2 regions of the Blautia aquisgranensis genome follow, and region 1 is predicted to be linked to the other one. Evidence: a T-box and tRNA genes for the amino acid it is inferred to sense, from the RefSeq annotation. Region 1 holds a T-box; the other holds one or more tRNA genes.

The links. The T-box of region 1 lies ahead of pheS (phenylalanine--tRNA ligase subunit alpha). A T-box ahead of a tRNA ligase gene usually reads a tRNA of that ligase, here a tRNA-Phe.
Region 2: it has a tRNA-Phe gene. The T-box ahead of pheS (phenylalanine--tRNA ligase subunit alpha) is inferred to sense a tRNA for this amino acid. The anticodon was not compared.

The regions. Positions count from the first base shown of each region.
Region 1 is NZ_JBBMEJ010000016.1:46,802-62,509, forward strand. It holds gene WMO28_RS12815 (aldose epimerase family protein) at 1-339, shown strand, start outside; gene WMO28_RS12820 (GNAT family N-acetyltransferase) at 396-983, shown strand; gene WMO28_RS12825 (YhjD/YihY/BrkB family envelope integrity protein) at 1,007-1,906, shown strand; T-box leader at 1,964-2,182, shown strand; gene pheS (phenylalanine--tRNA ligase subunit alpha) at 2,282-3,301, shown strand; gene pheT (phenylalanine--tRNA ligase subunit beta) at 3,364-5,781, shown strand; gene WMO28_RS12840 (histidine phosphatase family protein) at 5,781-6,389, shown strand; gene WMO28_RS12845 (FeoA domain-containing protein) at 6,606-6,818, shown strand; gene WMO28_RS12850 (MotA/TolQ/ExbB proton channel family protein) at 6,949-8,613, shown strand; gene WMO28_RS12855 (OmpA family protein) at 8,660-9,745, shown strand; gene WMO28_RS12860 (RluA family pseudouridine synthase) at 9,806-10,690, opposite strand; gene WMO28_RS12865 (hypothetical protein) at 11,086-11,457, shown strand; gene WMO28_RS12870 (MATE family efflux transporter) at 11,628-12,968, shown strand; gene WMO28_RS12875 (amino acid ABC transporter ATP-binding protein) at 13,562-14,284, opposite strand; gene WMO28_RS12880 (ABC transporter permease subunit) at 14,277-15,708, opposite strand, start outside.
Region 2 is NZ_JBBMEJ010000013.1:37,471-53,178, reverse strand. It holds gene WMO28_RS11340 (phosphoribosylaminoimidazolecarboxamide formyltransferase) at 1-553, shown strand, start outside; tRNA gene WMO28_RS11335 (tRNA-Gly) at 704-776, opposite strand; gene WMO28_RS11330 (lysozyme family protein) at 895-1,584, opposite strand; gene WMO28_RS11325 (3D domain-containing protein) at 1,748-2,827, shown strand; tRNA gene WMO28_RS11320 (tRNA-Phe) at 2,898-2,970, opposite strand; gene WMO28_RS11315 (iron-containing alcohol dehydrogenase) at 3,103-4,287, opposite strand; gene WMO28_RS11310 (FAD-dependent oxidoreductase) at 4,514-5,422, shown strand; gene trxA (thioredoxin) at 5,509-5,808, shown strand; gene WMO28_RS11300 (helix-turn-helix domain-containing protein) at 5,813-6,493, opposite strand; gene WMO28_RS11295 (DUF4080 domain-containing protein) at 6,644-8,329, shown strand; gene WMO28_RS11290 (AIR synthase-related protein) at 8,434-9,078, shown strand; gene trmL (tRNA (uridine(34)/cytosine(34)/5-carboxymethylaminomethyluridine(34)-2'-O)-methyltransferase TrmL) at 9,081-9,581, shown strand; gene WMO28_RS11280 (ATP-binding protein) at 9,692-11,101, opposite strand; gene WMO28_RS11275 (response regulator) at 11,098-11,799, opposite strand; gene WMO28_RS11270 (endonuclease MutS2) at 11,815-14,196, opposite strand; gene WMO28_RS11265 (3'-5' exoribonuclease YhaM family protein) at 14,362-15,309, shown strand; gene rlmD (23S rRNA (uracil(1939)-C(5))-methyltransferase RlmD) at 15,313-15,708, shown strand, end outside.

The DNA of each region.
Region 1 (15,708 bases):
GATTTTGAGCAGCTGAAGTTTACAGGCGGATACGACCACAATTATGTGACAGACAATTATGCAAAGGGAAATGTGCGCTCCATTGCCAGTGCCTACTGCAAAGAGTCGGGCATCGGAATGGAAGTTTCCTCAGACTGTCCGTGTGTACAGTTTTATGCCGGTAACTTTATCGGAGAAGAGAAAGGCAAGAATGGACATGTTTATCATGACCGTTACGGCTTCTGCCTGGAGACACAGGTTGAGCCGAATGCAGTAAATGTGGATGAATTCCATTCACCGATTCTGCGACCGGGTGAGGAGTACAGCTCTGAGACGATCTATCGTTTTTTTACAAAATAAACAGCTGCGATGTGTGATCAAGAATGTGGCAAGAAGAAACAGAGGTATGAACAGTAATGCAGATACGTGTGGCAGAAGAGAAGGATGCGGCAGCACTTGTAGAGATCTATTCCTATTACGTTGAGAAAACGGCGGTCACATTTGAATATGAGACACCGTCCGTGGAGGAATTTACTAGGCGCATTCGTGACATCCAGAAAAAATATCCCTATATTGTGGCGGAAGAAAATGGTGAGATCCTGGGTTATGCCTATGGTTCGGCGTTTCATCCGAGAGCTGCCTATGGCTGGTGTGCAGAGATGTCCATCTATGTGAAACATGACAGAAGAGGAAACGGCGCCGGTGGAAGGCTTTACCGCGCGCTGGAGAGCCTGCTGGCGGAGATGGGAATTCTGAATCTGAATGCCTGCATTGCTGTTCCTCAAAAAGAGGATGAATATCTTACCAATGCCAGTGTGGATTTTCATAGGCATTTCGGATACAAGAGAGTGGGAGAATTCCACAGATGCGGCTACAAATTTAACCGCTGGTATCATATGTTATGGATGGAGAAGATGATCGGTGAGCATAAGAAATTGCAGCCGGCCGTGAAGCCTTTTCCAGAGATCCAGGATAAGATCGGATTTGAGCGCTTTTCCTGGTAAAAAAGAAACTCGAGGGGGTCAGCATGGACGAAGAGAAGAAAAAACGAAACCTGATTCAGCTCATGCTGGGATTTGTGAAGAGAGCAAATGGAGATCATGTAAGTGCATATGCCGCTCAGGCTGCGTACTTTCTGATCATGTCATTTATTCCGTTTGTATTGTTTCTTACAACATTGATCCGTTACACACCGCTAAGCTACAATGTTGTCCGTGACGCGATCATAGGTTTTGTGCCCGGGAATCTTCAGACCTTTGTGCTGAGTATTGTAGTTGAGGTATATAAGAGAAGCACGGCAATTGTGCCATTATCCGCTCTGATGGCACTCTGGGCGTCAGGAAAAGGTATGCAGGCCATAATCAACGGTCTCAACACGATCTACCATGTGAAGGAGACACGAAACTGGCTGACGAACCGTATTTATTCGGTTTTTTATATGCTGTTATTTGTGCTGGCGATTATTGTCACCCTGTTGATGCTTGTCCTAGGAAACCGTATTCAGATTGCGGCACAGAGGACAATACCGATTCTGGGAAGACTCCTTGGAAAGCTCATGGGGGCGAGAACTCTGCTGGTATTTGCAGTGCTTTTTGTGGTTTTTCTTGTGCTTTATAAGGTGCTTCCCAACAGAAAGGCAACGTTTAAGAGCCAGCTTCCGGGAGCGTTTATCATTGCAGTAGGCTGGCTTATTTTTTCCTACGGATTCTCTCTGTATTTTGAATTTTTTCCGAATTTTGGAAATATGTATGGAAGTCTGACGGCTTTGATCATGGTTATGCTGTGGCTGTATGTGTGTATGAATCTGATCCTGTACGGGGCGGAGATCAACGCATACTTCGAAAATGAATTCCGGCGGGCGCAGAAATCAGTAAAAACTCTGCTCACCAGAAAAGAAAATGAAAAAAACAGCTCCAAAGAATCATGACTTTACAGACTTTGCGCTTGACAGAAAGCGGACCTTGTGGCATAGTATTAAAAGACAGAAAAAGCTGTGAAGGTGTTAGAGAGGATTATTTTCTCACAGAGAAGGGAAGTCACCGGCTGTAAGCTTCCCCGGGTTCAGATAATTCTTGAGTTTCCCACCGGAGCTTCCTCTCTGAAATAACAGTAGGAGATGACGTATGCTGCGCGTTAAGCAGACAGAAGTGCCCGTGATCTTTCATGGGAAACTGGGTGGTACCGCGGATATTCCGTCCCTTTTATAAGGGACGGTTTTTTTATTGCCCATTTTTGCTTCGGCGGAAGATGGATAGCGGCGTATCATTGATCATTTATATTAAAGGAGAAATAGACCATGGATATGAAAGAAAGACTTCAGGAACTGGCTGAGAACGCCAGAAAACGGATCGAGGAATCCGAGGGCCTGGATAAGCTGAATGATGTGCGTGTTGCATATCTTGGAAAAAAAGGTGAGCTTACAGCAATCTTAAAAGGTATGAAAGATGTTGCTCCAGAGGAGCGTCCGAAGGTTGGTCAGCTTGTTAATGAGACAAGAGCAAAAATTGAGGAGCTTCTGGAAACTTCCAGGAAAGAGTTTGAGGAAAAAGTCCGTGAGGAGAAGATGAAGGCTGAGGTTATCGATGTAACACTTCCTGCAAAGAAGGCAAAGATCGGTCATCGTCATCCGAACACTATCGCTCTGGAAGAAGTTGAACGTATCTTCATTGGAATGGGCTATGAAGTTGTTGAAGGACCTGAGGTTGAGTATGCAGACTATAACTTCACAAAACTGAATATTCCTGAGAATCATCCGGCAAGAGATGAGCAGGATACCTTCTTTATCAACGATTCCATTCTGCTTCGTTCCCAGACTTCACCGGTTCAGGCCCGTGAAATGGAAAAAGGCAAGCTGCCGATCCGTATGATCGCACCGGGACGTGTATTCCGTTCTGACGAGGTGGATGCAACACATTCTCCTTCCTTCCATCAGATCGAAGGTCTTGTTATTGATAAGAATGTTACATTTGCAGATCTTAAGGGTACTCTTCAGGAGTTCGCAAAAGAACTCTTCGGACCGGAGACAAAGACAAAATTCCGTCCACATCATTTCCCGTTTACAGAGCCGAGCGCTGAGGTAGATGTATCCTGCTTCAAATGTGGCGGAAAGGGTTGCCGCTTCTGTAAAGGATCCGGCTGGATCGAAATTCTCGGCTGTGGTATGGTTCATCCGAACGTTCTCCGTATGTGTGGAATCGATCCGGATGAGTATACTGGATTTGCTTTTGGTGTAGGTCTGGAGCGTATTGCACTTCTGAAATACGAGATCGATGATATGCGTCTTCTGTATGAGAATGACAGCAGATTCCTGAAACAGTTCTAAAAGAGCCAGAAGGCAGATTTTGGATTTTCAGTTAAATATAGAAAAAAGAAGGGACAACCAAAATGAATACTTCATTATCTTGGATTAAAAAATATGTGCCGGATTTGGATGTAACGGCACAGGAATATACAGATGCCATGACTTTAACAGGCACAAAGGTAGAGGGCTTTACAGAGCTGGATGCAGATCTTGACAAGATCGTGATCGGTCAGATCGACAAGATCGAGAAGCATCCGGATGCAGACAAGCTGATCATCTGCCAGGTGAATATCGGAACAGAGAGCGTACAGATCGTAACAGGTGCACCTAATGTAAAAGAGGGAGATAAGGTTCCGGTAGTTCTTGATGGTGGACGTGTTGCAGGTGGTCATGACGGAAAAATGACTCCTGGCGGAATCAAGATCAAAAAAGGCAAACTTCGCGGTGTTGAGTCCTGTGGAATGATGTGTTCCATTGAAGAGCTTGGAAGCACAAGAGAAATGTACCCGGAGGCACCGGAGTACGGTATCTATATTTTCCCGGAGGATGCAGTTGTAGGCGAGAGTGCGATCAAGGCACTTGGTCTTGACGATGTAGTATTTGAGTATGAGATCACTTCCAACCGTGTAGACTGCTATGGAGTCCTTGGAATCGCAAGAGAGGCAGCAGCAACTTTCCAGAAGAAATTCTGTCCGCCTGTTGTAGAGGTCAAGGGAAATGATGAGAAGGCTTCTGACTACGTAAAGGTTACTGTAGAAGATCCTCAGCTCTGCCCACGTTACTGTGCAAGAGTTGTAAAAAATGTGAAGATCGGTCCGTCTCCGAAATGGATGCAGAGATGTCTGGCTTCCAACGGAATCCGCCCGATCAACAATCTGGTAGACATTACAAACTATGTAATGGAAGAGTTCGGTCAGCCGATGCATGCATATGATCTGGATACCATCGCAAACAAAGAGATCGTTGTACGCCGTGCAGGAAAAGATGAGAAATTTGTCACACTGGATGGTCAGGAGCGTACCATGGATGAGAACGTTCTGATGATCTGCGATGGTGAAAAAGCAGTTGGCATTGCCGGTATCATGGGTGGTGAGAATTCCATGATCACAGATGATGTAAAAACAGTTCTTTTTGAGGCTGCATGCTTCGATGGAACAAGCATCCGTCTTTCTTCCAAGAGAATCGGACTTCGTACCGATGCTTCCGGTAAATTCGAGAAGGGTCTTGACCCGAATAATGCCCAGGCTGCAATCGACCGTGCATGCCAGCTGATGGAAGAGCTTGGTGCTGGTGAGGTAGTCGGAGGAATGGTTGATATCTGCAATGAGACAAGAGAGCCATCCAGAGTAAAATTTGAGCCGGAGAAGATCAACAAGCTTCTTGGAACAGACATCACAAAAGAAGATATGATCGGTTATCTTGGACGTGTAGAGCTGGCCTATGATGAGAAAACAGATGAGATCGTTGCGCCTACTTTCCGTCAGGATATTCACTGCAATGCAGATGTTGCAGAGGAGGTTGCGAGATTCTACGGCTATGATAAGATCCCGATGACACTTCCTACAGGAGAGGCTACTACAGGTAAGCTTCCGTTCAAGCTTCGCATCCAGGAAGTTGCAAGGGATATCGCTGAGTATTGTGGATTTTCTGAGGGAATGTCCTATTCTTTCGAAAGCCCGAAGGTTTTTGACAAGCTTTGCATTCCTGAGGACAGCGAGCTTCGCAAAGGCATCACCATCAGCAATCCGCTTGGCGAGGATTACAGTATCATGCGTACAAGCACACTGAACGGTATGCTGGCATCTCTTTCCACAAACTATAACAGACGTAACAAAGATGTTCGTCTTTACGAACTTGGAAATATTTATCTTCCAAAGTCTCTTCCACTGACAGAGCTTCCGGACGAGCGTACCATGTTTACACTTGGAATGTACGGAAAAGGCGATTTCTTCGATATGAAGGGTGTATGCGAGGAGTTCTTCGAGAAAATCGGCATGAAGAAAAAAGTTACCTATGATCCGAAGAGCGGCAAGCCGTTTCTGCATCCGGGAAGACAGGCCAACATGATCTATAAGGGCAAGGTTGTGGGATATCTCGGAGAGGTTCATCCTTCTGTTGCAGATAACTATTCTATCGGAGAAAAAGCATACATTGCAGTGATCGATATCCTGGATGTGCTGGAATTCGCAGGCTTCAACCATAAATACACCGGAATCGCAAAATATCCGGCTGTAACACGTGACCTGAGCCTTGTAGTTCCTCATGCGGTTCTTGCAGGACAGATCGAAGAAATCTTCGACCAGAGAGGCGGAAATATCCTGGAGAGCTATCAGCTGTTCGATATCTATGAGGGAGCACAGATCGAGAAAGGCTTCAAGTCCATGGCTTATTCTCTTGTATTTCGTGCTCATGACAAGACTCTTGGTGAGAATGAGATCTCAGCTGTTATGAAGAAGATCATGAATGGCCTGAACGGACTTGGAATCGAGCTGAGAAGCTGATGCTGATCTATATCGTAAGACATGGTGTGACGGAATGGAATAAGCTGAAAAAGCTTCAGGGTGCTGCGGATGTTCCTCTTGCAAAGGAGGGCATCCGTCTTGCGGAAGAAACCGGAAAGGCTCTGAAAGACGTAAAATTTGACATCTGTTTTACCAGCCCGCTGTCGAGAGCAAAACAGACTGCAGAATGTATACTTGGAAACAGAGACATTCCGATCATACCGGATAAGCGTATTCAGGAGATCAATTTCGGAGTGCTGGAGGGGGACAAGGTAAGAGATCCTGAAGGGAATTATATTGATCCGCAGATTGAGATATTTTTCAAAGATCCTGTGAATTTTAAACGCCCGGAAAATGGTGAGAATATCTTTGATGTGATCGCCCGGACAAAAGATTTCTGGGAAGAAAAAACAACAGATCCGTCCCTTGCGGACAAAACGATCCTGGTAGCATCTCACGGATGTGCGGTTCGTGCACTATTGCAGAATATCTATCATGATCCGAAGAATTTCTGGCATGGTTCAGTACCGCCGAACTGCTGTATCAATCTTGTGGAAGTGAAGGATGGTAAGACGACACTTCTGGAAGAGGACAGGGTTTACGCATAAAAAAACAGAAGAAGCGCAGAAGAACTGAAATGGTTGTTCTGCGTTTCTTTTTTATACACGAAATTTGTGAAAAATACACAGGTTATGATTGACTAATCAGAATAAAGAGAGATAAAATAGATAAAGCAAATAAATAATTCAGAAAAATAAAGTTAAATATTACTAATTAGCGAAAAACTATTACAATGGTATGAAACATAAAAAAGAGGTGAGCATATGCAGTCGTTAAATGAGACAAATGCAGGCGAGAGCTATACGGTTAAATGGATGACGGGAATGCCGGAAACGATGGAACAGATCAGACAATACAATGTCAGTGAGGGAAAGACCATACAGGTGATCAGCCGGATACTTGGAGGTGTGATTGTCGGTGTGCAGGGACGCAGGATCCTGATCAGTGATGATGCAGCCTGTCGTATAAAAGTATGAGAAATATCAGTGCCTGAAAGGACAATTCTTTTGACGAGAATTGTCCTTTTCTGTTGTTTTGGGAATGATGTTATGATAGTATGGAACAAAAGAAAACTTTTTTCGAAAATAGAAAAAGGGGAGGCAGATCATGGGAAAAAAGTTTATGAATACAGTGCTGTTTCTGGTTGTGGCCGTGGCAGCAGCTACTCTTACTGCTTATGTGGGTAAGGGTTCCGGAAATGTATTGTTTTATAATTTTACATTTCTTGGAATTATGGTGATCATATATGCTGTAGGACTTTTTGCCGGCTTGTATCGGATGGAGAATCTTACAGCGGCTCTGAAGCACGGAGCAGCGGAGATCACAGAGGTATTTCAGCTTCCGGGAAGAGCCAGAAAAGAAGAGATCGGTCAGCTGAGAGGAATTTTCGGTGATCGTTATCTGGACAAAAAAATGGATGATTTTGTGGACAGTATCAGCCGGACAGAAGAGGGAATCGCTGAGGTGGAGGATTTTGTGAATATTGAAGATGTGGATGTTCATATTCATAAGAGACTGCTGGAGATGGCTCCGGATATTTTTACAAGCCTTGGTATCCTTGGTACATTTATCGGTCTTGTGTGGGGGCTGAAGAATTTTCAGCCTACAGATTATGAGGTGATGACCAGCTCGGTATCGGCACTTGTAGATGGAATCAAGGTTGCGTTTCTTACCTCGATTTATGGTGTTGCACTGTCGGTGGTGTACACTTTTGGAATGAAGAGCGGTTATTCATCCATGTCACAGGCTATGCAGGATTTTCTGGATCGTTTTCATGCACTGGTTCTGCCGACAGCGGAGAATGAATCCTGGAATCTTCTTGTTTCCAGTCAGAAAACACAGACAGAGGCTATGAAACAGATGGCAGAACAGTTTTCCGTGCAGATGGCGGACAGCTTTGAGAAGGTGATCACACCTACATTTCAGAAGATGAATGATTCATTGGATGTGCTTACTGCGTCTGTAACGAAAGGGCAGCAGGATGCGATCCGTGAGATTCTGGACACATTTTTAAGTGAGATGCATGGATCGTTCCAGATGCAGTTCGAGGATTTTAATGATGCGCTGGCTGAACTTAAGAAAGCACAGAAGGACAACACGGAATACACATCGGAGCTTTACAAGACGATGAGCAGCCAGCTGAGTGAAACTTTCACGAAGCAGGAACGTGCGATGAAGGATGCAATCAAAGAAATCAATGAGATGCAGAGTAAGTATATGAAGACTGCGGACCGCATCCTGCGTGATAATCAGATGATCCAGCAGCTTCAGAAGCGGGATTATGAGAAGCTTGCCGAGCATATGCATGAGAATGAAAAAGAGTCTTCTGCTTTGTGGAAGTCCTGCAATGAGTCTATGCGGCAGTATGTGGACAGTGCGGCTGAAGGTATGAAAACGGCAGCGGATTCGAATAAGATCAGTGCAGAGCTTCTCCGTGAAGATAAAAAAATGATCGAGAATTTTGAAATTAAGATGAACGAATTTACGGAGAGCCAGAAAATGGTCAGCGCTACACTGGATGAGGTACGCAGACTGCTTTCTGAGATTAAAACTGCGAAAAATAATCGGGATATTCATCTGGTCGCAGGCCAGCCATGGGGATATGGCAGCGGTGCGGGAGCTCAGGAGCTTAAAGAGAAGCTTGACAGTCTGGAGGATCTTCTGGATGGTCAGGGTGCGAGACAGGAGGCTCTGCTGGATGAGATCGAGAGAAGTATCCGTGAGATGACCAAGGTGGTTCAGAAAGGGCGTTTTGGCTTCTTTAATAAATAAGAGTTGGGAGACTTTTGAGTTGAGACAATAAAGGGGAGAAGTATTGATGCACAAAAAACGAAGGCCAGAAGATGGAGGATTTAACATCTGGCGTTCCTATTCAGATATGATGGCAGGTGTTTTGCTTCTTTTTGTTCTGATCATGTGTGTGACTCTTTTTCAGGCGCAGAAGAGTTATAATGACAGCCTGAAGGAGCGGGATGAAAAAATTGCTCTTCAGGAGAAATATACGGAGGAGCTTCTTGAAAAACAGAATGCGCTTGATGAACAGGCGGGGACTTTGAAGAGCCAGGATGAGAAAATCGAATCCCAGGATAAAGAGTTGTCGTCTCTGGCAGAACGGCTTACGAATCAGCAGAAAACGCTGGAAGAACAGCAGAAGACTCTTGAGGAGCAACAGAAAAAACTGGAAGAGCAGCAGAAGAAGCTGTCTTCCCAGAAAGAGAAGCTGGAAGAACAGCAGTCGTCACTGGATGAGAAAACGGAGCTTTTGGAGTCTCAGCAGCAGCAGATCGATAAGATTATTGGTGTGAAGGCTGAGGTTGTAGAAGCGCTGCAAAAGGAATTTGCGAAGAAGAATCTGAATGTGGATATTGATTCACAGACGGGTGCGCTGACACTGAATGCAAATGTTATGTTTGACTATGACCAGGCTGAATTGACGGATTCCGGTAAACGGACGTTGTCCATGGTACTGCCGACATATTGTAAGGTTCTTTTGAATGATTCCTATAAGAAGTATCTGGGTGAAATCATTATTGATGGTTATACAGATACGGATGGAGACTACAGCTATAATCTGGAGCTGTCTCAGAGGAGGTCGCTTGCAGTGGCACAGTATCTTTTGAATATTGAGGGGGATTTTTTAAAGGATACGCAGGTTCAGGAGCTGCAGGATTGTCTTACCGTAAATGGTCATTCTATGGCGGATCCTGTTCTGGATGCGGATGGTAATGTGGATAAGGATGCGTCCAGGCGTGTGGAGGTGAAGTTCCGGCTGAAGGATGAGGAGATGATCCAGGAGCTGAATAAGATCATGCAGGGGGATCAGAAGACAGAGAGCGCCGATAGCCCGGATAGTGCAGATAGTGAGAGCACTGGGAAAAGTTCGGCGGATAAGAAGAAAGAATAGAGTGTTGGGAAGTCCCGGATAGCGTGGAAGCTGTTCGGGGCTTCTTTTTATATTAAGAGGTTAAAATGCCTTTTGGAAATCTTCTGGTACAGGGGCAAGAAAACACAAAGGTTTTCCGGTTATTGGATGTGTGAATTCCAACTGAAAAGAATGGAGTGCCTGGCGCTTGATTTTGTCAAAAAACGGATGATAGAGAAAATCACCGGGAAGAGGGCAACCAATGTATTTCATATGCACACGGATCTGATGTGTACGGCCGGTATCCAGATGAAGTTCTACCAGGGAATAGCCGTTGCTGACTGCAAGCCGTTCATAATGCGTCACTGCAGTTTCTCCTTTTTCGAAGTTTACTTCTCTGGTAATTACAGAGTCGTCCATTCTTGCGATAGGCGCGGAAATTGTCCCCTTTTCCGGAGGGATTCCGTCAGTGAGCGCGAGATAAGTGCGCCGGATCTGGCGCTGTTTCATCTGGGCGGAGAGAAGCGCGCCGCTTAAAGGATTTTTAGCCAGAACAAGAACACCGGTGGTGTCACGGTCCAGGCGATTGATGCAGCGGTAAACAAAAGTTTTTCCCTGCTGCTTATAATACCAGGCCACACCGTTAGCCAGTGTGTTCTCGTAGTTTCCGGCAGAAGGATGAACCGGCATGTCGGCTGGCTTATTCAAAACCAGGATGTCTTCATCCTCATAGAGAATGTTCAGAGGGATTTTTACAGGAATAATAGGTTCCTCCGGACCGGTCTCTTCCGGAACGAGAATGCGTAGAACATCATGTTCGTTGAGAAGTGTCCTTGCAAAAGCCGGTTCTCCGTTAAGAAGAATGGCATGGTCAGCACGCTTCATGGTGGTCAGTATGTGCTTGGAAAAACCGTTTTTTCGAAGAAAAGTAAGAATAGGGATTCCTGAATCTTCAGGCTTGATGGTGTAGGTGATGATTCTCTGCATAAAAATAAGTTCCTTTTTCTGTAGTGCCAGATAAGATTCTGCGTTCAAAGTATGAGTATGTTTCATCTGACGGATTATTATAGTATAACATCTGGGAAATAGATTTTCTACTGTAGGATGTGTTGAATACAGAGTGTCCAATAATAAAAAAAGTGAGTTATGGTGCGAAATCAGTTATTATATGATTCCTGTGCATCAAAAAAACAGGCTGCGGGCTATAGTGTGACAGTGACATGCCAGCTTTTTATGGAATATGGGACGCAATGTGGACTTGTGAGAGGGATGTTTTCGTGCTATCATGAAACAAAATGTGGCGATTAGCAGTATCTCAGGAGAATATTATTTTTAAGTTGGACAACTATTTTTGCCTACAAAAGACAGGGAGGAAATTGCAGATGGAAGAAATAGTTTCGGAGGAGGATCTCTGGGAGCGTATTATTGCATTTCAGGGAGTTTCGTTTAAGACGTATTCCGGATTGGATTTTACTTATACTCTGAAAAAAGGAAGAAACGGAATCTACACGAAAGAGCTTTGGATCGACCGGCGAAAGAACAGCAAAAGTCTGGCGTGGAGTTCTGTACGCATGGCTTATCGCAATATTAAAGAGAAAGGTACTATGGTCGATCGTCCCAAGGCGCTGGGCGACATCCGGGGTGTGACTTATATTTATGGAATTTTTTATCGTTTTAAGTTGATCGATGTTCCGGAACCTGTAAAAGAAAAGATGCAGGAAGGTATATCCGACGGAATGAATGATAAACAGTAAAATTATTTTTGCATAGTTTGCACAAAAAAACTCCGAAAAATCGAGAAAAATACATAAAATATATTGGAAAAAGTGCAAGAAAAGGGTATAATGTCAAAGAATACAGGATTGATAAAATTCGGACAATTTATATCCGGACGAACTAATAAAATAATGCAGGAGATGAAAAGATGGAACAGCAGCATATGTTTACGAACCGGATGATACGCAACCTTCTGGTTCCGGTAGTGCTGGAACAGATATTGAATTCAATAATGGGAACCGCAGATACCATGATGGTAAGCAATGTGGGATCTGCGGCTCTTTCTGCGGTATCCCTGGTGGATTCCATTAATGTGCTTCTGATACAGGCCTTTTCGGCACTTGCAGCAGGAGGCGCCATTGTATGTGCACAGTATATCGGACAGAAGAATTATGAGAGAGCAAACATGTCAGCCAGACAGGTTCTGTTTATCATCACAGCGATCTCCGTGGCTGTATCTGCAATCTGCCTGATCTTCCAGAAACCGCTCCTGCGACTGATATTCGGAGCAGTTGAAGCAGACGTTATGCGTGCTTCGGAGACCTATTTCTTTTATACGGCATTGTCATTTCCATTTATAGCAGCGTATGATTCGGCAGCATCGATCTTCCGTGCCCAGGATAACACAAAAGGGCCGATGCTCATCTCCATGATTTCCAACGTAATGAACATCGGGGGAAATGCGATCCTGATCTGGGTATTCCATATGGGAGTTGCAGGCGCAGCGATTTCAACTCTCGTTTCCCGAATCTTCTGTGCAGTGGTAGTTCTGTACCAGCTTCGAAAAGACCGCCAGCCAATCGTAGTGCGGGATTATCTGAAGATTCGTCCGGACTGGGCTATGATTCGCCGTATTCTTGGCCTTGGTATTCCCTCCGGAATTGAGAATAGCATGTTTCAGCTTGGAAAGCTTGCGATCCAGTCAACCGTATCCACTTTGGGAACAGCGGCCATCGCAGCCCAGGCCATGACCAACATCCTGGAGAACCTAAATGGAATCGCAGCCATCGGTGTAGGCGTCGGCCTGATGACCATCGTAGGCCAGTGCCTCGGTGCCGGCCGCAAAGACGAAGCAGTCTATTACATAAAAAAACTCTGCGTGATCGCAGAAGTGGTCATCATAGTAAGCTGTCTTACAGTCTACGCCCTGGCCCGACCCGTTACCATCCTGGGCAGCATGGAAAAAACAAGTGCAGCCATGTGTATCCATATGGTAACCTGGATCACCATCGTAAAACCTCTCGTCTGGACCATGGCATTCGTCCCAGGCTACGGCTTACGCGCAGCCGGAGACGTAAAATTCTCCATGATCACCTCCTGCTGCACTATGTGGGCTTGCAGATTCTGCCTCTGCGTCTTTCTGATCCGAGTCATGGGCTTCGGCCCCATGGGTGTCTGGATCGGAATGTTCGCAGACTGGACGATCCGCGGAATCATCTTCACCTGGCGATTCCACAGCCGCCGGTGGCTGGAGCATAAGGTAATTTAAAAAATTGCCGTTATGAAGATCCCAAAGCTTTTGGATGGATGTTACTGTTTGGGAATGCGTAGGGCAAAACCGTGAGGGGGACCATCTCAGAGTTGCGAAGCCCGAAGATCCCCCTCACCCACCCCCTTCTTGGGCACGCCTGAAAAAACGTTCCGGCAGTGCCAGGTATCGTAGGCTACCTGTATTCCACGCTACTCAAAGTGGAACGCAGAGCCGATCAAACCACACGGACGAGAAAGCGGCCCGCTCGTGGGTCTGTTCTCTGAACTTGGCGAGATATAAAGTAATCACAGAGACAATATTGACTGTTAAGGAAGCAAAGCAGAATCCCACCACAAACAGGACAGCTGCGAAGCAGCACTTCCGTACGGAGCCAATACCCCTTCGTCCAACAACCACATCGGCACAACGCAACACAACCAAAAGCGAAGAATCCCTCAACATCTCCAATGTGTTGAGCATCCAACATCGCATCACAGCGGCGTGGCCGGAGGGGAGGGGTGTGGGGAGGGGAAACGGGCTTCGCAACTTCGAGTGCCTCCCCTCCCCACGAATTTCCCCGCTTTCTCAAAGCAGAACTTTTTTTTAAGAAACTACAACACTTTAGAAAGAAACTCCTTCGTCCTTTCCTCCCGAGGATTGCTAAAGAGTTCTTTCGGATTTCTATCCTCAAGAATCACCCCATCATCCATAAAGAGCACTCTGTCACTGACCTCCCTTGCAAATCCCATCTCGTGAGTAACCACCAGCATGGTCATACCTTCTTTTGCAAGCTCTTTCATAACCTCAAGAACCTCTCCGACCATCTCAGGATCAAGAGCTGACGTTGGTTCGTCGAACAGAAGCACCTGGGGATTCATTGCCAATGCTCTGGCGATAGCAACCCTCTGCTTCTGTCCGCCTGAAAGCTTTCCGGGATAGACATCGGCTTTTTCTTCAAGGCCGACTCTTTTCAAAAGAGCCCTCGCCTTCTGATCAGCTTCCGCTACATTCCATTTGCCAAGGCGCACCGGCGCAAGGGTGATATTTTTTAATACTGTCATATTGGGAAACAGATTAAAATGCTGAAAAACCATTCCCACATTTTCCCTGAATTTATCTACATCCAGCTTCGGATCCAGAAGCTGCTGTCCGTTTACGGTGATCTCTCCTTCCTCCGGTTTTTCCAGAAGGTTCAGGCAGCGCAGAAATGTAGATTTTCCGGAGCCGGACGGACCGATGATGCAGATACACTCCCCCTTGTTTACGTGAGTTGTGATTCCCTTTAATACGTGTACGTCCCCGAAGGACTTTTTCAGATTTTTAACATCAATCACTTTCTCTCAGTCTCCTTTCAAATCTCTTCAGCAGAAGGCTCAGGCACTTCACGATCAGATAGTACATGATACCTGCAACGATCAGCGGTATGAACATCTGATAAGTACGGGAAGAAACATAGCTTGCCGCCTTTGTCAGATCCATGATACCTACATAACCTAAAATAGATGTTTCTTTGATCAGCTGGATAAACTCATTACCCATTGCCGGAAGGATGGTTTTTACAGCCTGCGGAATGATAATGAAACGCATGGTATCTTTGTACCCAAGGCCCAGAGAACGACCTGCCTCGCTCTGCCCCTTGTCTACAGATAAAATACCTCCGCGGATAACCTCGGAAACATATGCACCGCTGTTGATACCGAAGCTGACCACTGCTGCCACATAGCCCAGCCTGCTGTGGAACACTGCAAAATAGATGATCATCAGCTGAAGGACTGACGGTGTTCCACGGATCACATCAACATAAATATCCGCGATCGTGGAAAGAATGGTTCTTCTGCCTTTTTTCGCAGCTCCAAGACGTACCAAAGCCACTACAAGACCGATCAGGATGCCTACAATCACTGACAAAAGAGAAACGATCAGCGTAATACCAAGACCGTTAATATAAAACTTCCAACGATTATCCTGAAGGAAAATAAAGCTTAAAAGTCCCAGAAAACCATCGGTTGCTGCTACATCTGTCACATCCTCGCTGTTTTCAAGTGTGTCCACAAAATACTTCTGATAAAGATCATCATATTCCCCGGATTTTTTTACTTTTGCAAGCCCGTCATTGATGATCTGGACAAGCTCTGTGTTTCCTTTTTCAATACAGAAAACCGTATCCTCTGCTGTACTTGGCACGGACTCATACTGCAGGTCTGAGTTCTGTTTGCAGTAGATCTCAGCCATGATATTGTCGATCAGAACTGCATCTGCTCCACCGTTTTTCAGCTCCATGACTGCACTGGAAGCGTTTTTAAATCTTTTTACTTTGGCATCCTTAACTTCACCGTAATCGGTAGTCTCGCCGGATGCGATCATATCACTCTGTGCACCCTCCAGAACTGCAACGGTTTTTTCGGACATCTCCTCAAAATCCTTGATCGGATTATCCTTACGGCTTATGATGCACTGTGTACCGGTGTAGTAAACATCGGAAAAATCAACACTTTTTTTACGGTCCTCCGTAGGTCCGATTCCGGCAGCGATCACCTGCACATCTCCGGCCTCCATAGAACCCATCAGGGAATCGAAAGGCATGTCCTTCCATACCAGCTTCACGTTTTCTTCCTTGGCTATTGCCTCCAGAAGATCGTAATCAAAACCTGTAATATTTCCATCATCGTCCAGGTATTCAAACGGCGAATACTCTGCATTCGTTCCTATGATGATGGTCTGCTGTTCTGCCGCTTTTACTGCCACTGCACTGCTGAAA
Region 2 (15,708 bases), on a different contig from region 1:
ACTTACAGAGGAAGCGAAGAGAGATCTTAAGGTTTCCCTGATTGTTCTGAAATATACACAGTCCAATTCCGTATGCTTTGTAAAAGATGGACAGGCGATCGGTGTGGGTGCAGGACAGCAGTCACGTGTTCACTGTACACGTCTTGCAGGACAGAAGGCAGATAACTGGTATCTCCGTCAGTGCCCGAAAGTACTGAACCTTCCATTTAAAGACAGCATCACACGTGCAGAGAGAGACAATGCGATCGATGTTTACATTGGTGATGAGTACATGGATGTTCTGGCTGATGGCACCTGGGAAAAAACTTTCACAGAGAAACCGGAGGTATTTACAAAAGAAGAGAAGAGAGCATGGCTGGATGGCCTTACCGATGTAACTCTTGGTTCTGATGCGTTCTTCCCATTCAGTGATAACATCGAGCGTGCACATAAGAGTGGCGTGAAATATATCGCAGAGCCAGGTGGATCTGTCCGTGATGATGCAGTTATCGAGACATGCAACAAATATGGAATGGTAATGGCATTTACAGGAATCAGACTGTTCCATCACTAAAATTTTACCATTAAGATAAAAAACGATCCCGGATCGAAAGCAGAAGAAAAGCTTTGATCCGGGATATTTTTGAGTAAAAACAAAAAGAATCTGGGAGGTACAGATTTTTTTAGACAAAAAAAGAACTCTGTAATCTACAGAGTTCAAAAGAGCGATAGACGGGGCTCGAACCCGCGGTCTCGACCTTGGCAAGGTCGCGCGTTACCAACTACGCCACTATCGCATATGCCTTATCGGTTGAGGCGTTTCCCTCAGCGACAAGATATATACTATCATAGTTTTTTGCGGATGTCAAATATTTTTTTCGATTTTTTGAAAAAATTTGTAAAAAACAGTAACGATTACGCTTCGCTGTCTGTGTGATAGTAACGCAGTACATGATCCGGATAGTACTGATCGCCATATGCCCACGGTCCGGCCGGATCGTGGAGAGGATCATCTTCGTCCCGTTCCTTACCGCCGCTGGCCATCTGTGCAAAAGCCTGAGCACTTTCAGCAGTCCAGGTGGTTTCCCCATTTTTTTCGAGATAAGAAAAATAGGAATCCGCACCGAAATTATAGGCCTGGAGAGCAAGCCGGATATGCGGCAGATCATCAGGACTGGTGCAGCCGGCTTTATCAAGCGCGTATTTCAGCTCCTGTATTCCACAGGCAATAGAATAGGAAGGATCCGTGATCCCGTTAGGTTCCTGCGGATATTGTGTATTATAAGAGCCTTCCGAGGACTGCATCGGGTCATTGCCATGTCCGGAGCTCTCCTGCATCATAACAGCCAGGATGAGATCCACATAATCGGACATGCCATATTGTGCAGCTTCGGCAGTTACCTCGTCCCGGTAGGATTCGCATGAGGAATTGATCTGATAAGCATTCTGCTGCCTGGACGGAAAACGCATAAAGAGCGAAATGAGGCAGACAATGATCACCAGGAAGAGACAGCCAAGCATGATTTTCTGTCTGCGTACCTGCCGTACACGGAGAAGCTGACGCTGTTTTTTTGTGAGTTTGGGATTTTTCGTTTTTGTATTCATAAGAATATTGTAACTGCTGTGTACAGATTTGACCAGTTAAGAAATGTGATCTTTTTGTTAAAAATTTCTGAAGATGACCCTGTAAAATTGCAAAATACGATATGATATGCTATGATAGTCGGGACAAACAGCAGAATGCCGAAAAAAGGAGGCAGGATTTTTTATGCGAAAAAGGCTTCTTGCAGTTATTTTGTGTGCTTCCGTATTGTTTCCCGTATCAGCATCCGCAGAGGTGCCGGGATATGAGGCTACACTGAATACATATACACAGGAGAAAAAAACGCCCCAGCAGTTTCAGATCGATGATGGGGCAGGAAATACAGTAAATGCGCTGGCGAAAACAGACACACTTTACGTTACAGCGAAAAATACAGTGATCAGATCGAATCCGGGGGACAGCGGTACAGAGCTCAGATCTGTGCTTCTGGGAACGAAGCTGGAGAGAGTAGCGGTCTGTGATAATGGATGGAGTAAGGTCACATTTCAGAAAGATGGCGAGGATAAGATCATTGGCTATGTACAGGACGACGTGCTCAGTGATACGGAAACTGTGAATAAATTTACAGATACTGTCACAGCGGCGAAAGATAGCGATATCCTGGATTATCCAGGCAGAAAAGACGGAGAAGTTGTTGGAGAAGTTCTTCAGGACGATGAGATTAAAAGAACAGGAACAGTCGATGACATCTGGAGCCGGATCGTATATACGGATGACAGCGGCTCGGAACAGACAGGATATATTCCAACTAACGCTCTGGAAGGATATCAGGATACAGAAGTAGCTAAGGCAGAACAGGAAAAGGAGACAAAAGCAGGTTCCCTTACCAAGAGCTCCGGAGAGGGAGTTTTTGCAGAGGCAGTGGATGGCGTGACTTCTACGGGCGGTTCTGATTCAACAGCGAAAGGTGTTAAAGAGGGAACTCCGATATCGGTTTCCTCGGATGCAACACTGAAGCCACTTGGAACTTTCCGTGTTACCCATTACTGTCCTTGCAGCATTTGTTGTGGACCGTGGTCTAATGGAATCACATCCACAGGTGTGACAGCAACGACTAACCGTACGATCGCTGTAGATCCGAGTCAGATTCCGTATGGTTCTAAGATAGTTATCAATGGTCAGGTGTATGTTGCAGAGGACTGTGGTGGCGCGATCCGTACCAACTGTATTGATGTGTATGTGGCAACGCACGCAGAAGCAGAACAGAAAGGTGTATTCTACACGGAGGTTTATCTGCTTCAGTAAAAAACAAAAAACTATACTAAAAAAGACTGCCTAAAGCGGAAAGGCAGTCTTTTTTTGGACAAAAAAATAATGCCCAGAGCCGGAATCGAACCAGCGACACGAGGATTTTCAGTCCTCTGCTCTACCAACTGAGCTATCTGGGCATGTGCTCTTGCGAGTACTTTGTTACTTTAACACATTTATGTGTGGATTGCAAGCGGAAAAATAAAAAAATTGCAGATGTTTTTTCAAAAAATCTGATTTTCGTAAAAACATCTGCAATATCTTATCGTGCTTTATCTTGCTGCCAGATAGATTTTTTCCATGTCCTTCATATTCAGCTGACGGAATACACCGATGGTACGCGTATCTTCGAAACTGCATTTGAATGCGAGGTCGTGAATTTCTTTTTCTGAGAGATCAAGGCCAAGCTCATGAAGGCTGGTCGGCATCTGGATGGAACGGAAGAAATCTTCCATGGCTTCAATACCGGCAAGAGCAGTCTTGTTAAAATCAAGGCTGCATGGAATCTCAAACACATTCGTTGCAAACTGGGCAAAACGCTCCGGATTAGCCTCATAAACATAGCGTGCCCAGCTTCCCCAGAGAGCGGCAAGACCGGCACCGTGAGCCACATCATAAGTTCCGCCAAGCTCGTGCTCCAGCTGGTGGCATGCCCAGTCACCGCCACCGGTCCCGCATCCGGTAAGCCCGTTGTGGGAAAGACTTCCTGCCCACATGATCTCTGCTCTTGCAGTATAATTATCAGGTTCCTTCATAAGGATCCGTGCGTTGTAGATCACAGTCTGCATCAGAGATTCACTGATACTGTCTGTGATCTCCATGGTTTCGATGTTTACGAAATAGCGTTCCATTGTGTGCATCAGGATATCAACGCAGCCGCTCTCAGTCTGATACTGAGGAAGAGTATAGGTGAGTCTTGGATTTAAAATGGCGAAACGCGGTCTGCAGAGATCGTTGCGCGCAGTGCTTCGTTTCAGCCAGCCTTCTTCATTAGTGATAACGCAGGAGTTGCTCATCTCGCTTCCGGAAGCTGCGATGGTAAGGATGACACCTACCGGCAGACAGGCTTTCGGAGTTTCGGTGCGGAGAAAGAACTTCCACACATCAGTCTCCGGATTGGCAAGCCCGTAGCCGATTGCCTTACAGGAATCAATTACACTTCCGCCGCCTACGGCAAGCAGAAAATCCACATTTTCCCTGCGGCAGAGTTCAATTCCTTCTCTTACCTTGGAGAGACGCGGATTGGGAACAACACCTCCCAGAGTGACATAGGCGATACCGGCTTCATCAAGATTTTTTTTGATCTCGTCGATCAGTCCGGATTTCACTGCACTGTGTCCGCCATAATGAATCAACACTTTATGACAGTTCTGCCCTTTGAGAAGAGTGCCGATCTGAAGGTGTGTATCTTTTCCGAAGATGACCCGTGTGGGGGCAAAATATTCAAAATTTCTCATGTATGTAAATCTCCTTATAAATGGTTTTGATTATTTCGGACAAACTGTTATAATAATAGCATAGAAGAGAAACAGGTGCAAGATTTCAGGCTGCGTAGAACCTGGGAAATGTGATATAATATTACTGATTTCAGTACAAAAGTGACCAGGTCACGGAAATGGGCAGCAGCAGAGTGTATATTATAGAACAGATTCCAAAGAACGAAGAAGAAAGCAGGTGTCTGAAATGGAAAATATCATTATCATAGGTGCAGGTCCGGCAGGTATTTCAGCTGCACTTTATGCAGCAAGAGGAAATATGGATCCGCTGATCATAAATACAGGGATCGGTTCCCTGGAAAAAGCAGAGAAGATTGAGAACTACTATGGACTTGAGAAGCCTCTTTCCGGAAAAGAGCTCTTTGAAAGAGGACTGGAACAGGCCAGAGCACTTGGCGTTCGGATCCTGGATGCCCAGGTTGTGGGAATGGGTGGCTTTGATACCTTTGAGGTGAAGACTACAGCAGGTGATCTTGAGGCAAGAAGTGTGATACTTGCAACAGGAAGCAAGAGAGCCACTGCGAAGATTCCGGGTGTGAAGGAATTTGAAGGAAAGGGTGTCAGCTACTGTGCAGTGTGTGATGCGTTTTTCTACCGCGGCAAAGAAGTTGCAGTTCTTGGAAACAGCGACTTTGCTCTGCATGAAGCAGAAGAACTTTCCCATACAGCTTCTCATGTAACGATCTTTACCGATGGAAAGAAACCTGAATTTTCCAGAGAGAATTCCATTGATGTAAATACCATGAAGATCCAGGCAATTGAAGGCGATGAGCGGGTATCCGGAATCCGTCTGGAGAGTGATATGAGTATGCAGGAAGCAGGAGGAGAGGCTACGTCCTTTGAACCGGCTGAGGGTGTTTTTGTAGCACTTGGCACAGCGGGAAGCTCAGAGATGGCCCGTCAGATCGGAGCTGAGCTCAATGAAAAAGGCAATATAAAGGTCAATGCAGATATGGAGACTACAGTTCCGGGGCTGTACGCAGCCGGAGACTGTACAGGCGGTCTTCTTCAGGTAGCCAAGGCTGTTCACGACGGAGCACAGGCAGGCCTTTCCGCCTGTCAGTATGTGCGGAAGCTTCTGAAAGAGCAGGCATAGCTTCTGGAGAATTGCACACACTGATAGCTGTATAAAATATATAATAGAATCAGGTTTTTCATGAAAAATAAGGAGGAATAATTATCATGGCAAAAGTTTTTACAACAGACAATTTTGAGGCAGAGGTATTAAATGCAGAGAAACCGGTACTGGTAGACTTCTGGGCTACCTGGTGCGGACCGTGCAGACGTCAGGCTCCGATCGTAGAAGAGCTTGCAGAGGCCGGATATGAAGTTGGCAAGGTTGATGTAGACAAGGAGCCATCCATTGCACAGCAGTATAAGATCATGAGCATTCCTACACTGCTTGTATTCAAAGGCGGCAAGGAGACAGCCCGTTATGTTGGACTGACACCGAAGGCAACACTTGAGGAAGCACTTCAGTAAAAAATCATAAAGTATTCATCATTTCATAGAGACGGCTTTTGTTCAGAATGCGGATCGATCCCCGCGAGATCTGGATAGAGCCGTCTTTGCTCATTTTTTTAAGACTGCGGCTGACCGCTTCTCTTGCACTTCCGATGGAGCGCGCGATTGCTTCCTGGGTAAGAAGAAGCTCATCGGAACCGGTATCTGCGGCTTCATCCAGAAGGAATGCAGCAATTCGTTGTGGAAGCGTCAGAAAAAACGTCCGCTCGATTCCGGATATTACATCGGAAAAATGCTCGGTAGTCAGTTTATAGATAAAGTTTTCCAGATAGATGTTATTTTTCATAAGTCTGGAAAAAGGTACTGCAGGCAGAAGCAGAAGAACACAGTCTGTTTCGGCGTCAATCTGTACATCAAAGGTGATCGCTGAGAGCATGCAGGAGGCAGAAAGCGTACAGATTTCATTGTCCCTTAAACGGTACAGCGTGGCCTCTTTTCCCTGGGAGGAGAGAAGGTAAACTCTTAAAACTCCCTTCAGGAGAAAAAGGGTTCCCAGACACTGCTTCTCTTCAGACTGTACGGCAACACCTGCCGGATAATGAAGCTCATGGATATTATCAAGAAGAAAATTTTGATCTGTTTCTGTCATATGCTCCCAGAAAGGAAAGGTCTGAAAATATTTCAGACAGCTGTTTCTGTCCATTAAATCGTACTCCTTATATAAAAATTTTGTAAGTAGTAACTAATTATACTCTGATTCGGGGGTAAACACAACGTACGATTTACTTTACATCCGCAGAAAGGAACGTTATAATCAGAAATCGAAAAGAATAAAATCAAGGAGAAGATAAATTTGAAAATCTTACTTGCAGCATGCAATGCGAAATATATACATTCCAATCTGGCGGTATATAATCTGAAATCCTGTTCAGGTAAATACAGCCCCCAGGTCGTGATCCGGGAATATACGATCAATCAGATCCGGGATGAGATTCTGAAAGATATTTATCTGGAGCAGCCGGATGTTGTCTGTTTTTCCTGCTATATCTGGAATATTTCTTTTGTAAAGGAGCTGGCTCCGGACCTGAAGAAAATTCTTCCGGAGACCGATTTCTGGGCAGGTGGTCCTGAGGTGTCCTATGATGCGAGGGAATTTCTCCGGAAAAATCCAGCGTTTTTCGGTGTAATGGTAGGAGAAGGCGAAGAAACTTTCCATGAGCTGGCAGGCTATTATATTAAGAAGAATCCCAAAAATCTGAAAGAGATCCAAGGTGTGGCATTCCGTGATGAGCTGGATGTCCCGAATATCGTACACACAGGCTGGAGAGAGCTGATGGATTTAAGCAAAGTACCTTTTGCATATAAAGATCTTACAGAGTTTAAGAACCGGATCATTTATTATGAGAGCAGCAGAGGTTGTCCGTTTTCCTGCAGCTACTGTCTTTCTTCTATAGATAAGAAGCTCCGTTTTCGCGATATTGAGCTGGTGAAAAAAGAGCTGCAGTTTTTTATCGACAATAAAGTTCCGCAGGTGAAATTCGTGGACCGTACCTTTAACTGCAAGCACGATCATGCCATGGCAATATGGAAATATATCACAGAGCATGATAATGGAATCACGAATTTTCATTTTGAGATTTCGGCAGATCTTCTCCGTGAGGAAGAGCTGGCTCTGATGAAAACCATGCGTCCGGGACTGATCCAGCTGGAGATCGGTGTGCAGTCTACCAATCCGGAGACGATCAAAGCGATACACAGAACCATGGATTTTCAGAAATTGCGGATGATTGTGGACAGAATCCACAGCTTTGGAAATATCCATCAGCATCTTGATCTTATCGCAGGCCTTCCGTATGAAAATTACGAGAGCTTTCACAAATCCTTCTGTGATGTGTATGCTATGCGTCCGGAGCAGTTCCAGCTTGGTTTTCTGAAGGTGCTTAAAGGATCTCATATGATGGAGATGACGGAAGAATACCAGATCCTTTATAAAGACAGGGAACCATATGAGGTACTTTCCACAGCGTGGCTTGACTATGGCGAAATTTTGAAGCTGAAAATGGTGGAAAGTATGGTGGAAGTGTATTATAATAGTGGTCAGTTCAAAAATACCCTTGTATTTCTGGAACAGTATTTTGAAGATCCGTTCCAGATGTACGAGGCACTGGGCAGATTTTATGAGAAGAAGGGATATTCCGAGATCTCCCATTCCAGAATGAGACGTTATGAGATCCTTATGGAATTTGCCGGGGAACACAGCGAGATTCCACAGGAAGGACTTTCAGATGTGATGGTTCTGGATCTTTATCTCAGAGAAAATCTGAAAAGCAGACCATCCTTTGCATCAGATCAGAAGCCGTATGAGCGCCTGGTCTGGGATTACCGGAAAGCAGAAAAAATTCCGAAAACCGCACATATCGAAGTGTTCCGGGATGGAAGAAAGTTTCTTTTCGACTATATGCACAGGGATCCGCTGACCAACAATGCGAAATTAACGGATATTACAGATGAGGTGAATAAAAATTATGGGAATGTTTGATCCAAAAAAAAGAAAAGTGATCACAGCGATCATTGCAGTTATTCTGGTTCTTGCAATGGTAGTTCCGACTGTGCTTTCGCTGATCATTTACTAAGGCGATACGTATGAAACTTGGGAAAAAAGCCCTCGAGGCATTACAAGCGGAAATAGACGGAATTCTTAAGCCGGGCGACGAGCTGATCGTTGCAGGAGCTGTGGCAGCGGAAGGAACTGCATGGCTCACAGAGAACCGGCATGAGAAGCTGAGAGAATTTTTTGCAGAACGTTTTCTGGAGGATGCCAGAAGACTTCCGGAGATATATGGAACCGGAAGGCTGGAAGAAAACAATAAAGTCTGGAAAATGGCGGAAAAAGCTGGTGCCAGTGCCAGATACCTTATGGGCGAAGGTGGATTTCTTGCCGCACTCTGGAAGATGGCTGAGGCTTCCGGGGTAGGACTGGAAGTAGATCTTCGGACTGTGCCTATTCGTCAGGAAACCATCGAGATCTGTGAGATCTTTGATGTGAATCCCTATAAGCTTCTATCCGGAGGAAGTATCCTTCTGGGAATCTCAGGCGGAGATGCTTTTGTGCAGGAGCTTCGAAGGGAAGGAATCATGGCTGCAGTGATCGGACAGACCAATTCCGGAAATGACCGGCTTCTCTACAGCGGCGGAAACGCCAGATATCTGGAACGTCCGGCGAAAGATGAGATCAACCGTTTCCGGGAGAATTCCGGAGAAATGACAGAACAGCAGAAAAGAGGATAGAAATGGGAGTTTTAAATATTGTGCTCCATGAGCCGGAGATTCCGGCAAATACAGGAAACATTGGAAGAACCTGTGTGGCTACAGGAACCAGATTACATCTGATAGAGCCGCTTGGATTCCGTCTGAATGAGAAAGCTATCAAGCGTGCAGGTATGGACTACTGGGAACATCTGGATGTGACGAGATATCTGGATTATGAGGATTTTCTCAAAAAGAATCCAGGTGCAAAGATTTATTATGCAACAACGAAAGCGCCACAGAGTTATACAGATGTGCAGTATGAGGATGACTGCTTTATCATGTTCGGAAAAGAGAGCGCGGGTATTCCGGAAGATATCCTGGTAAACAATCAGGAAAACTGTGTGAGGATTCCTATGATCGGAGACATTCGTTCGCTGAACTTAAGCAATTCTGTTGCGATCGTACTTTACGAAGCACTGAGACAGCATAATTTTATACATATGAACCTGGAAGGGCATCTGCGGAATTATGAATGGAAATAAAAAATAAAACGTAAATGGAAATAAAAAGAACTTTCTTGCAGACTGTGATGCAGTGTTAATAGTCTGATGAGAAAGTTCTTTTTATTTATAGCATTTCAGAAGATCAGAGATTACTTTGACTTTTCAAGTGTAAAGAGAAATTCAGTACCTACGCCAACGGTGCTGATCACATTGATATTCTGTTTATGTGCATTGATGATCTCTTTTACAATGGCGAGACCGAGGCCGGTACCCTTGCGGTCTTTTCCCCGGGAAGCATCGATCTTGTAAAAACGGTCCCATATTCGTGGGAGACTTTCCTTCGGGATGCCGGTGCCGTGATCCTTTACAGAGACAAATACCTTTCCGTGTTTTACTGTTGTTTCCAGTTCGATAGAGGAACTATCGTTGCTGAATTTTACAGCATTGTCCAATAAATTGTACAGTACCTGCTGGATTTGTTCCATATCGGCACGGACAAAGAGCTCTTTTCCTGCCAGACGGAGCTCAAGGCGGATATTACGTTCTGAGCAGGTTCCCTCAAAAGTAGCGGCAGTGGTGCGGATCGTTTCGTTGATATCAAAACGGCGCATATGCATCATCCGTTTTTTGACGTCCAGTTCATTCAGGGTGAGGAGACTTCGTGTAAGCTTCTCAAGACGGGTAGATTCAAATGCAATGACCTTGAGATATTTTTCCTGCATTTCCGGTGGGATCGTGCCATCCAGCATAGCTTCCACATAACCCTTGATTGAAGTAAGCGGTGAGCGGAAATCATGGGAAACGTTGGAAATAAACTGTCTCTGATATTCTCCGTTTTTGTTCAGTTTATCTGCCATATAGTTGAGGGAATGAGAGAGATATCCCATTTCATCCTCGGAATCTACAGGAATCGTGTAGGAAAGATTTCCGTTGGCGAATTCCTGCGTGCCTTTCAGGATTTCCTTTAAGGGCTTATGTACCCGGTAAAAATATACCAGCAGAAAACTGAAAAACAATGCGTAGATCACAAGGAAGATGATGATCATTACTTCCATGATATTGCTGCGGCTTTCGTAGAGATTTTTCATTGGATAATGAACCGCAAGATAACCGATGACCTGATCGGTATCTTTTACAGGAACGACTGTTGTTAAATGGGCAGTTTTGAATGTCCCATAAAATGTACCGGAGGAATAGCATTTCTCATTATAGTCAGAAGGACTGAAATCCTTAACTTTTATATGTCCGGTATCACTGTCGTGTTCGGAAGTGTTTATAAGAACGGTTCCTTCAGTATCCATGATCCAGAAATCTGCATTTTCAAAAGAGGCAGCAGAAGAAAGAGAGAGGGAAAGCTTCTGGCTGTCAGGATTTTTTACCGCCTGCCGGATCTCATCCTGGGAAACAATATGGCTGGCTGTCCGGTAAAGGGAAGTACCGGTAGTTTTTTCCAACTTCTTTTCTACGAGGTAGGAGCCACCGGAGGAAAGCAGCAGAAAGCAGATTCCTCCGATCACAAAATAAAGAATCAGAAGCTTGGTGTAGAGATGCTGCTTCATGAAGCTTTTACCTCGAATTTATAGCCGATGCCCCATACTGTGGAAAGCGCCCAGTTAGGATTGTCTTTGATCTTTTCACGCAGACGCTTAATGTGAACATCGACAGTTCGGGTGTCACCGATATATTCATATCCCCAGATGTGATCCAGAAGCTGCTCTCTTGTAAAAACCTGATTGGGAGAGGCAGCCAGAAAATAAAGCAGCTCAAGCTCTTTTGGAGGCATATCAATCTGGTGTCCCATATATGTCACTGAATAATTGGTAAGGTTGATCACAAGGTCCGGATAGGAAACACATTTTTCCTTAGGGGCGGAAGCTGGTGATTTCACATGGAACCGTCGCAGAACAGCGCGGACCCGGGCTACCAGTTCCTTGGAATCAAAAGGTTTGATGATATAATCATCAGCCCCCAGTTCAAGACCGAGAACCTTGTCAAAAGTTTCGCCCTTGGCAGAGAGCATGATGATCGGTACGTCGGAAGTATGCCGGATTTCGCGGCATACCTGATAACCGTCGATTCCCGGAAGCATGAGATCCAGGAGAATGAGATCCGGGTGAAAAAGGTGGAACTGCTTCAGGGCTTCTTCGCCATCATTTACGATCTTGGTCTCAAAGCATTCTTTTGTGAGATAGAGAGCCACAAGCTCTGCAATATTGTTGTCATCGTCAACAATGAGAATTTTTTGTTTTGTAGCCATGATAAGCTCCTTTTTTTATTTTTTGAATTCTACAATAGTCACACCGGCATCGCCTTCTCCGAATTCGCCGAGACGGAAGGATGCCACGTGCTTCTGACGCTTGAGATAATTGTGTACACCTTTACGGAGAGCACCGGTACCTTTACCGTGAACGATGCGGACGGATTTCATATGTGCGATATAGGCATCATCCAGATATTTATCCAGCTCTGCCACAGCTTCATCCACAGTTTTTCCCAGAAGATTGATCTCTGTGGAAATGCTGGCTGCTTTTGACATACGGATCTTTCCTGCACCGGTACGCTGCATGGACGGAGTGGTGATCACTGGTTCATCCACAAGTTCCAGATCAGAGATATGTACCTTGGAGCGGATGATACCCATCTGTACAAAAAGGTATCCTTTGGAATCCGGATGGCTGGAAACAGTTCCCTTGAGGTTCAGACTCAGTACTTTTACTGTGTCACCAAGAGAAAGATCCGATGGTTTCAACTCTTTCTTTGGTTTCTGTTTCTGCTGTTTGGAGGACATGCCTTTTTCAGCTTTTGACATACGTTTTTTCAGATTCTGGCGTTCTTTTTCCACGGAAGCAGTGTCCACGTGATCTTTCTGGAATTTATGGAAAAGCTTCATGGTCTGGTCTGCATATTCCTTGGTGTCGCGGAGAATCGCATGCGCCTGTTCGTTGGCTTCGCGGAGAATCCGTTCTTTACGTTCATCTAGCTTTTCTTCTTTTTCCTGGAGATTCTTCTTAAGTTCTTCGACCTGCTCTTTATAGCGGGCGATTTCTGCACGCTCATTTTCGATGGTGACACGGCTCTGTTCCAGAGAAGTCAGAACATCCTCGAAGGATTCATCCTGTTCGCTGATCTGCTCCTTTGCCTTGTCAATGATATAGTCCGGAAGTCCCAGTTTGGAAGAGATAGCGAAAGCGTTACTCTTTCCGGGAACACCGATGAGGAGACGGTAGGTAGGTCGTAAGGTTTCCACATCGAATTCGCAGCAGGCATTCTCCACGCCTTTGGTGGAAAGAGCATAGACCTTCAGCTCGCTGTAATGTGTGGTAGCCATAGTGCGGATTCCCTGTTCATGGAGGTGAGACAGGATCGCGATGGCCAGAGCTGCACCCTCGGTAGGGTCGGTTCCGGCACCAAGCTCATCGAAGAGAACCAGAGAGTCCTGATCTGCAGATCTGAGGAAGGAAACTACATTTGTCATATGGGAAGAGAAGGTACTCAAGGATTGCTCGATACTTTGCTCATCACCGATATCTGCGTAGACTTCGCGGAAAAGTGCAAGCTCGGAGCGGTCAAGAGCAGGAATGTGAAGACCGGACTGTCCCATCAGAGTAAGAAGTCCAACGGTTTTCAGGGAAACAGTTTTACCACCGGTATTTGGTCCTGTTACAACAAGTAGGTCAAAATCATCTCCCAGGCGGATGTCGATAGGGACAGCCTTTTTCTTATCAATCAGAGGATGCCTTGCCTGACGCAGACGGATCCGTCTCTCAGTATTAAAAATTGGTTCGCTGGCATTCATATCCATAGCAAGGGCTGCCCGGGCAAAAATAAAGTCCAGCTGAACCATAATGGAAAGATCGGCATGGATCGCCTCCAGCTCGGCAGCAACCTGCTGGCTTAAAGAAGCGAGAATCACTTCGATCTCTTTCTGTTCTTTCAGCTCCAGTTCACGGATATCGTTGTTCAGCTTGACAACAGCCATCGGCTCTATGAAAAGTGTGGAACCGGTAGCGGACTGGTCATGGATCATACCGGCAACCTGGCCTTTATATTCGGCTTTTACGGGAATACAGTAACGACCGTCACGCATGGTGATCACGGCATCCTGAAGATAGTTTCGGGCGCTTCCGGAAACCAGGGAAGAAAGCTGTGTATGGATCCGGTCGTTGGTTGATTTGATACTGCGGCGGATCTGGCGAAGTGTGCTGCTGGCATCGTCACTGATCTCATCTTCGGAAATAATACAGCGACGGATTTCGGTGCTAAGTGGTGTCAGAGGCTCCAGTGCCGCAAACATTCCGTCAAGGGAATCGGTCATTCCATCGTCACGGTCACTTCGGGAATAGGCTTTGACACGGCCGGTATTCTCTAAGAGACTGCAGACAGAAAGCAGTTCCGGTGCGTTCAGTGCACTGCCAACGGTGAGTCGCTTCAGTGTGCCGCGGATATCCTTGACACTGCCAAAGGAAATGCCGCCTTTTTTGAAGAGGCGGGCAAGGGCATCGTGGGTCTGCAGCTGCATGGAACGAATCTCTTCGATATCTGTGGAAGGGGTAAGCTTCCGGCAGAGATCTTTTCCCATAGGGGAAGAGGCTTTGTCTGTGAGCAGATCTATAATCTTATAGTATTCAAGTGCTTTATATGCTTTTTTGTTCATTGTTGCTCCTTTTTGTTACTTTTGTTACTTTGTATGCCTTTGTATATAACACAGGATACATGCAAAGACATTCTGTTTCTTATTTTACATGATTTCCGTAGCAAAGGAAAGTAAAATGTGTTATGATACTGAATAAAGTAAAGGGAATAGAAAGGCAAATAATTTATGCGTTTTTTAAATGAATTACACGAGGGAGACAGAGTAAACGGAATTTATCTCTGTAAACAGAAACAGGCAGCCATGACGAAGAATGGTAAGCCATATGAGAATTTGATCCTTCAGGACAAGACCGGTGTGATCGATGGTAAGATCTGGGACCCGAATTCTCTGGGGATCGATGAGTTTGATGCACTGGATTATATAGAGATCATGGGAGATGTGACAAGTTTTGCAGGTGCCATGCAGCTGAACATCAAGAGAGTCCGCAAAGCCGGAGAGGGTGAATATGATCCGGCAGATTATCTTCCGGTCAGCGAGAACAGTGTGGATGATATGCAGAGTCAGCTTATGGCTCTGATAGACAGTGTGAAGAATCCGTATCTTTCCCAGCTTCTGAAGAAGCTTTTTGTAGAAGATAAGGAATTTATGAAAGTGTTCGAGGGACATTCAGCAGCGAAAACTGTGCATCACGGATTCATCGGCGGTCTGATGGAGCATACTCTTGGAGTGACACGTCTCTGTGATTATATGGCGAATGCGTATCCTCTTTTGAACCGAGATCTTCTGATCACAACAGCACTTCTTCATGATGTTGGAAAAACCAGGGAGCTTTCTGCTTTTCCGATGAATGATTATACAGATGAGGGACAGCTTCTGGGACATATTATGATTGGAGCACAGATGGTACACGATCTGGTGAAAGAAATTCCGGATTTTCCGGAGAAGATTGAGAATCAGGTGATCCATTGTATCCTTGCCCATCATGGTGAGCTGGAGTACGGATCTCCGAAAAAACCTGCACTTGCAGAGGCAGTTGCTTTGAATCTTGCAGATAATACAGATGCAAGAATGGAGACGCTGACAGAGATCTTCCATGCAGACAAAGGAAAAAAAGAATGGCTTGGCTACAACCGTTTTTTTGAGTCCAATTTAAGAAGAACAGGAGATATTTAATTAATGGAATTCCGTAAAAATGATATATTAACCCTGGATATAGAAGATTGCGGAGTTGACGGTGAAGGTATCGGGAAAGCCGATGGCTTCACCGTTTTTGTGAAAGATGCCGTGATCGGTGACAGGATCAAAGCTAAGATCATCAAGGCAAAAAAGAACTACGGCTATGGCCGTCTGATGGAGGTGATCACACCGTCCCCATACCGTGTGAAACCAGCCTGCTCCATAGCACGTCAATGTGGCGGCTGCCAGATCCAGGCACTGTCCTATGAAGAACAGCTGAAATTTAAGGAGAAAAAGGTTCGCGGTCATCTGGAGCGGATCGGAGGTTTTAAGGATCTTGAAATGGAACCGATCATGGGAATGGAAGAACCATACCATTACCGCAACAAAGCCCAG